Regions from separate parts of the Paenibacillus residui genome, predicted to be linked through region 1. Evidence: riboswitches for the same ligand, from Rfam matches in the RefSeq annotation. Region 1 holds a riboswitch; the other holds the start of a gene.
The links. Region 1 has a riboswitch for cobalamin ahead of ACFQ03_RS24830 (ABC transporter substrate-binding protein). Riboswitches for the same ligand answer to the same signal wherever they lie in the genome.
Positions count from the first base shown of each region.

Region 2: another riboswitch for cobalamin. It lies ahead of nrdI (class Ib ribonucleoside-diphosphate reductase assembly flavoprotein NrdI); the one in region 1 lies ahead of ACFQ03_RS24830 (ABC transporter substrate-binding protein).

Region 1 is NZ_JBHTIU010000107.1:10,470-14,680, reverse strand. Features, by position in the region: gene ACFQ03_RS24835 (FecCD family ABC transporter permease) at 1-971, opposite strand, end outside; gene ACFQ03_RS24830 (ABC transporter substrate-binding protein) at 973-2,016, opposite strand; cobalamin riboswitch at 2,368-2,555, opposite strand; gene ACFQ03_RS24825 (hypothetical protein) at 2,713-3,252, opposite strand; gene ACFQ03_RS24820 (aspartyl-phosphate phosphatase Spo0E family protein) at 3,390-3,653, opposite strand; gene ACFQ03_RS24815 (aminotransferase class I/II-fold pyridoxal phosphate-dependent enzyme) at 3,759-4,211, opposite strand, start outside.
Region 2 is NZ_JBHTIU010000027.1:61,847-66,057, reverse strand. Features, by position in the region: gene ACFQ03_RS07400 (DUF4261 domain-containing protein) at 268-1,299, shown strand; cobalamin riboswitch at 1,488-1,685, shown strand; gene nrdI (class Ib ribonucleoside-diphosphate reductase assembly flavoprotein NrdI) at 1,939-2,319, shown strand; gene nrdE (class 1b ribonucleoside-diphosphate reductase subunit alpha) at 2,252-4,211, shown strand, end outside.

The DNA.
Region 1 (4,211 bases):
GCGGTTACTACACCGAGCGGGATCTCCCTCGGACTCAGGGCGATTCTAGCTATCGTATCGGCCCACAGCACATAAATACCGCCGACAATGGTCGAGATGGGAATGATGATCCGGTAATCGGGCCCTACGATCAAACGGACCAGATGAGGCACGACCAGTCCGACGAAGCCGATGACTCCCGATACGGATACCGCCGCTGCCGTTACCAAGGTGGAGACTACCAGCACGATCAGCTTGGTCCTTTCCACGTGCACTCCCAGGTGTGCTGCCTGACGTTCGCCCAGGGCCAGCAGATTCAGCGACCGGCTGAAGCCGATCAGAATGACCACAACGACTCCCAAATAAGGCAGCAGCAGCAGGGAATAATCCCAGTTCCGCATCGAGAGGCTGCCCATTAACCAGTATAGGATTTCGTTCACGACCTCTCCGGACAGCGAAACCATGAAGGATACGAATGCCCCGAGAAAAGCCTGCACGACCACCCCGGATAAAATAAGGGTTTCCAGCTGGGATTTCCCCTGGGTGCTGGCCAGCTTGTAAACGATGAACAGGGTCGTCATCCCGGTAGTAAAGGCAACGACCGGAATGGACCATTGGCCGATAAAGGTCTGCAGCCCGAACAGAATGATGAAAGCCGCCCCCACCGAGGCGCCTGAAGCGACTCCAAGCGTATAGGGATCAGCCAACGGATTCCGCAGTACGGCTTGAAAGCCCGCCCCCGCTATGGCAAGCGATGCTCCTACCAGGATGGCAAGCACAACTCTCGATAATCGGACCTTCAGAATGATCGATTCATCGGACGGTGACCAGTCGGGCTGGATCGAATCTCCTATGCCCGGGATGGCATGGAACAGAATCCTCCACACATCGCCTATCGGCACTTGGGCCGAGCCGAAGGATAAGCTCAGTGTAACGGAAAGCAGGAGGAGCATAAGGGCTCCTCCTCCATAAGCAAACAGCTTCGCTTTCATCTTATTTCACCAGATCCGGATGAATCGCCTTGGCCGCTTCAAGCAGCGCTTCCGTCAAACGCGGACCTACCCGGCTGATAATATCTTTATCAATCGGATATAGAGCTCCGTTCTTGACCGCATCGATCTGATCCCAGCCCGGACGCTTCTTGATTTCTTCGAGAATCGATTCCATTCCTCCGCCTTCGGCATACAGAATGACTTCCGGATTAGCCTGAATGATCTTCTCCGGATCGATCGGGAACCAGCCTTTCTCCCCTGCGGCTATATTCGTTCCGCCGGCAAGCTTGACCAGCTCATCCATAAACTCCCCTTCCCCCACGGTCCAGCCCGGGGAGAACTCCATGTAGACCTTCTTGGCCGGTGCATCCTTGACGGCGTCTACGACTTTCTGCCGGTCGGCCTTCATCTGCTCGGCCACCTTCTTGGCCTCTTCCTGCTTGTTCATGATGAGGCCCATCGTCTCGATTTTTTCGATCACTTCATCCAAAGTTTTAGGTGCGGAGAAATAGACCGGAACATTCATTTCGCGAATTTTATCAATGACCTTTTTGTTGCTGCTTGCAGCGACCACCAAGTCCGGTTCCGTGGCCAGAAGAGCCTCCAGATTAGTCTCCAAAGAACCGATCTTCGGCTTCGCCGCCGCTTCCTCAGGGTAGTTGCTCCATTGATCCACGCCGACAACCTGATCCCCCGCTCCTATCGCAAACAAGGTTTCCGTCTCGCTCGGGGCCAGAGAAGCAATCCGTTCAGGAGCTTTATCGAATGTCAGCTCCGTCCCCGAAGCATCCGTAACTTTCAGCGGATATTCGGTTTGTCCGGCCTTCGCTTTCCCATCGTCAGACTTATCCCCCGAATCGGGCTTCTTATCACCATCCGCCTGATTTTCCTTGCCCTTCTCGTCCTGCACTTTAGCCGGATCGCTTATGCCCTTCGGGTCCTGCTGCTTGTCTCCGCAGCCCAGCAGCCCGACAGCCAGCATGGCCATCAGAAGCAGAGCTGTCATTGTCCGCATCATCTGCTTTGCGGTCCGTCCTTGACTCATTATTCTTCCTCTCCTTTTGTCTACAGCGCCTATTCTTTTTTTTGAGAAAGAGCCTGAAACGATGAATGACTTCCCTGTGCCCCCGGGCCGTTCGCCCGGAACCTATGATGCAGCCCTAAGAAGAACATCGTGAAATGACTCACGAAATCTTCTATGACAATCCTTTTAAAGGTCTAACCGCTATATGCAGTAAAATTTGATGATCAGGGACTTGCTTTTTTCTGGCCGCGCTTTAAATGAAAAAAGCCCTCCATCCGTTCGATAGAGGGCATAATGGCGCAGCGATCCAAGGGGATAACAAATGAACCCCATCATCCTGATCAGCCGGTTTCCTTTTCCTCGAAGGATTTCTTCAGCTTCACCTTGCAGGCAGGTCTCCTGACTTATGGGGTTGGTAAATCTCGCCTTCCCGTTGGATTCAACAGTGGCCTAATGAGACTCTCCCATTTTACAGTGGCGGGACCGTGCCGGATTTGCACCGGCTTCCCTTTTAACCCGGACGCGGATGGCGTTCGCGGGACCTGCAGGCATTACATGTCCATTCAATTATTCAAGCTATATTCTCTTAGAAGATTATAGGGGAAGCGCCCCCAAGTTACAAGTCTATTATTATCTACCGTTAACGGATTACAACGATACATGCGATACTGCATGACTTCGCAGAATCTATCAGCTCAAAAACAATTGCGTACTATGCTAGGATTCCATTATTTTCTTCAACACTTCCGCCGCCTTGTCCTTATCCTTGGCCCGAGGGTGGATAAAGGCATACATTTCCGCCCCTTTGTAGCCGACGGATTGCAGCCATTCCGTTTTGCTCACCGGTACTCCGTACAGCTTTTTCTCAAGCTTGCCCTCGTCATTCGGCGCTTCAAGCACCCCTTCCGGATAATCCTCCGGACGGAACAGATCGTCCATACCCGGCAGGCCTCCCTGTTCGGCAAACACCTTGAATTGCTCTTCCGGAAGGACCATAATGTCGTTATCCCCGGCGGCGATTTCGACCATCAGCTTGTTAAGGTCGAAGATCGGACTGGAGAATAAATCCACGGACATGGTTTCCCCTACTTTGTCCTGAACGAAATTCTCCAATGTTTCCGCTACAGAAGAGTCCATTCCCCCCGGCGGCAGAATGAAGATGGTGACATCCGCTCTCTCTCTTCCACAGGCGCTCAGCACCACTACCAAAACTAGCACCGCGATTAGCTTCCATGCTATTCCCAGCTTCGCTTTCAACGTTTCTCCCCCCACTAAAGTCGCATCAAAACTATGATAGCACAGAGTCTGTTCCGAAGAAATCGTTTTAGCGAGATTATACTCTCTCTAGGGGGGCGCTTTCTGTCCTTTAAGCAGGAAAAAAAGAGCCGGGCTTATCAGCCCTCGGCTCTTATCATTTCCAGATATAAGTTTATTTTCTTATCCAGCAGTCTGCTAATCTCCAATATGGAGGAATTGTTGAAACAAGGTTCTTCCATGTACATCTGCTCCATCTGCATGCGCAAAACCCGAATCTCTTCTTCCAGAACAAGCAGAGCGTTAGATGGCTTGGCGGGTTCGGTCACCCATCTTAAATGCGAATCCTTCTCCCGAAGCAAAAGGTTGTGATACGGAGCCGAATTCAGGTAAGCAGCAGTCATAATCATTCCCCCTTTGGTAGCATGAAGAGAAAGAATAACGCTTTTCTTCTACTTTAAACAATACCATATTTAGGCGCAAAAAGAAATCTGGCCCATGGAAAATTATTACTTCTGCAGCTTCTCGTAAAACTTGCCTATCCGATCCAACGCTTCATTCAATTGGCTTACTGACGTGGCGTAAGAGCAGCGAATGAACCCTTCGCCTCCCAATCCGAAAACATTGCCCGGCACAGCAGCCACCCTTGCTTCCCGCAGGAGCCTCTCGGCAAATTCCTCCGAGCTCAGTCCTGTCGATTGGATCGAGGGGAAGGCGTAGAAGGCCCCTTGCGGCTCGTGACAATCCAGACCGATTTCCCGGAAGCCCCGTACTACCAGCCTGCGTCTCTGATTATAGGATTCGACCATCCGGTCCTTCTCTTCCAAACCGTATCTAAGCGCCTCTATTGCGGCCACTTGGCCCATGACGGGAGCACACATGACGGTATATTGATGAATTTTCAGCATCGCCTGAATCAGATCCCGATGACCGCAAGCGTATCCCATTCTCCAGCCGGTCAT
Region 2 (4,211 bases), on a different contig from region 1:
TTATTTAACGGCTCCCTGATTATGAATAATTTAGCAGAGGTGGAGACGGATGAATGGCAAAATGCAAGCGGATGTGCTATATGTAGTTTCGGGGCATGAAACGATCCCTGAAGCCGGGGCCGGACCAAGGAGCGGGCTATAGCCTTGCCAATGGGATGGATAAGGCTCCGGAACGGTATCCGTCAGGAATAAGAAGGCTGCAAAGCGGATGTCGGGTGACGGTCCGTTAGAAAAAACATCAGGATAGACAGGAGGAATTTAATGATAATGGGCTGGTTAGATCTATTTCGCAAATGGAGCAAAAGCAAAGAGCAAGTGACGGAGGAAGCTCATGAACCCGCAGAAGCACCGGTGAAGCAGGAGCAGGAGCAGGAGACGATCGTGAAGTCCAAAGAGGAATTCCCCGGCTTCGCTCCTGTATGGATGGTGGAACTTCTGTACCGGCACAAGCCAATTCTGAATCAAGAACGGTTATACGCAAAGATGCAGAAATATACCGGGGAAGCCAGGCTCGACGAACATGCTCCTAAGGGTGCGCGGGATCGGGATCCGGTCGTATCGGAGGCCCATTCCGGCGAGCGGACGCGGCAAGATTTCGAACCTCTCTTATTCTATCATTCCAACTATATGGTCCAATACCGCGATGGAGTCGTTCCTGCGCAAACTTGTATCTTACCCTCTGAGCGTCCGCCGGAAGCGGCCTTGTATGAAGCTGCACTGCAGCAATCGTGGCATTGGCCGGATGCCCGCCAAGTGGTCGGAGGCTGCCGTTATTCCTTGCTGCTGACCGATTTCTGCGCGGAAGGACTGAACTATAAAGAAAGATTGAAACTGTTTCAGAGCGCTCTGTGCGCTCTTCTGGAAACGGCGCCTTGCGAGGCCATCTATTGGAAAACAAGCGGCAAGCTCGTTCAGCCCGAGGAATATTTACGGGCAATTTCTGAAGGGGAATGGCTGCACGGGGCTATGAACGTGCGATTATACAAGGCGGAAGGGGACGGGACAGGCCAGCCGGAAATGCTCGTCGATACATGCGGTCTTGCCGCGATGGGGGTGCCTGACCTGCAGTGTCATTTTACCGGTCTTGATCCGAATGAAGTAGCCACCATACTCGTCGATCTCGCCTATTATTTGTATGAAAGGGGCGACATCATTCGAGACGGGGAAACGATCGGTTCCGCAGAGAGCCAGCGTTGGCGCTGCGAGCATCAGCACTCGTTAAATGAACCGCGAAGGCGTGTGATCGACCTCAACCCGGGTGAGCCTTATTCCGCAGGAGGGCAGCTTCATGGCCGTTAAAGAGACGGCTGGAATAGCAGGAGAATTATTTACCTCAACGGCGATGTCCGTTATGTAAATCTATGAAAATATAAATATGCCAAAATGCCTCTTGATTGTTACAGAGAAACATTGTATATTACGTTAGGAGACTATATTTAGTGTTCATCTTCGACGACAGATACTAGATATAGAGAGTTAACTGAATATAACAGATAGAGAAGAAGGTGTCAGATTTGACTTAATAGGGAATCCGGTGTGAATCCGGAGCTGTCCCCGCAACTGTAAGTGCGGATGAAATGAGCATACCACTGTATAGGCAGCGTCTTGGGGCGGGTCTATACGGGAAGGGCTCAAAGTAGGATGAAGCACAAAGCCAGTAGACCTGCCTTCTATCTCTGCAAGTTTCGCATCTTCGGGGAATGAGAGGTTGAAACGACACGGAGCAGAGCCCATTTTATGGCTCTGTAGCTTTCATGCTGTCGTTTTTGGCCCACCACCGGCGGATGGGCCATTTTTAATGCATTGGAAGTTCTAAATTCCGGGGCTTGGCGGAGTTAATTGCTGCCAGCCGGCATCCTGCTATCACATTTTACTTCAAAAGTGGATAGGTAGATTGCTATGGAACGACCCCGAACGTGGATGCCCATGGAGGTAGCTATGCTTATCGTATTTGACTCTAAGACAGGAAACGTGAAACGGTTCGTGAACAAATTGGAGCTGGAATGCGTTCAAATTACGGAAGGGTTAACCGTCGACCAGCCCTATGTGCTGATTACTTATACTACGGGTGTGGGGCAGGTTCCGCAGACGACCCTGAAATTTCTGGAGGAAAATAGCCGGTGGCTGCAAGGGGTTGCTTCCAGCGGCAATATGAACTGGGGAGCCCGTTACGGCTTGGCCGGAGACCGGGTGGCCGAGATGTACTCGGTGCCTTTGCTGATGAAATTCGAGCTGAGCGGCACGAACAAAGATGTCGAGCGATTTAAACAGGAGGTCAATCAAATTGTCCACGCAACTTTCCAATTGGATACAGCTTAATAATGAAATTATGGTGCTTAAGGACGGCAAATTCCAGTTTGACAAAGACCGGGAGGCGGCCCGAAGCTATTTTGTCGATTATGTGAATCAGAACACGGTTTTCTTCCATGATCTGAAAGAGAAGATCGATTATTTGATCGAGCACGACTATTATGAGAAAGAGCTGTTCGACAAATACGACTTTGCCGAAGTGAAGAGCTTGTATGAGGGGCTGTATGCCCGGAAGTTCCGCTTTCCGTCCTTTATGAGCGCTTTTAAATTTTACAACAATTACGCGATGAAGACGAATGACGGGACCAAGTTTCTGGAGCGGTATGAAGACCGGATTGCGGTCGTAGCGCTGTTCCTGGGCAACGGCGATATGCAAAAGGCGAGGGAATATGCGGATCTGCTGATTTCTCAGGAATATCAGCCGGCTACGCCCACGTTCCTGAACGCAGGCAAAAAGCGGCGCGGGGAGCTGGTCAGCTGCTTCCTGCTGGAAGTGGATGATTCGATGAACTCGATCGGATTCGCGATCAATTCGGCTCTGCAGTTAAGCAAGATCGGCGGCGGTGTCAGCCTCAATCTAAGCAAGATCCGTGCGGCCGACGAACAAATTAAAGGGCTGGACGGCAAAGCAAGCGGAGTTCTGCCGGTTATGAAGCTGTTCGAGGATGCCTTCTCCTATGCGAACCAATTGGGCCAGCGTGACGGCAGCGGGGTCGTTTACCTCAACCTGTTCCACGCCGATATCCATGAGTTTCTGGATACGAAGAAGATTAACAGCGATGAGAAAATCCGGATCAAGACGCTTTCCTTGGGCGTCGTTGCTCCTAATAAATTTTTCGAATTGGTGGAGCAGGATAAAGACATGTACCTGTTCTATCCGCATACGGTTTATCGTGAGTACGGAATGCATCTGGACGATATGGATATTACGGAAATGTACGACGAGCTGGTCAATAATCCGAATATCCGCAAGAAGAAAATCGTCGCCAGAGACCTCATCATAAAAATTGCGCAAATTCAGATGGAATCCGGCTACCCATACATAATGTTCGTCGATAACGCCAATGAATATCATGCCCTCAAAAAAATCGGCCGGGTGAAGTTTTCCAATCTGTGCAGCGAAATCGCCCAGCTTAGTGAAGTATCCACCATTAACGATTACGGGGTAGAGGATGACATCCATCGCGACATTTCCTGCAACCTGGGATCGCTGAATATTGTGAATGTGATGCAGAACAAGCGGATGAGGGATACGGTTCATCTGGCCATGGATGCGCTGACCGAGGTGAGCGACCGCACCAACATTGCCATCGTTCCTTCTGTCGCCAAAGCTAACCGGGAGCTTCATTCCGTCGGCTTGGGGGCCATGAACCTGCACGGATTTCTGGCCTCGAACAAAATTCCGTACGAATCGAAGGAAGCGATCGATTTTGTACGCACCTTCTTCATGATGCTCAACTTCTATTCCCTGGAGCGGTCGATGCTGATTGCCAAGGAAAGGAAGGAAACGTTCAAGGATTTTGAGAAAAGCGAGTATGCGAACGGAGCTTATTTCGACCGGTACTTGGATAATGATTATTCTCCGCGCACGGATAAAGTGAAAGCATTATTTGAAGGCCATGTGATCCCGACCAAGGAAGATTGGCTCCGCTTGAAGGAGCTGGTTCAAGAGCATGGAATCTATCATGCCTACCGGATGGCCATTGCCCCGACAGGGTCGATCTCATACCTTCAATCCTCCACCGCGTCTATTGCGCCTATCACGCAGAGAATAGAGGAGCGCGAATACGGGGATTCCAGAACGATTTATCCGATGCCGTTCTTGAATGAGGACAATTTCTTCTATTATAAAGAAGCTTATGATATGGACATGTACAATCTGATAGACCTCGTTGCCGAGG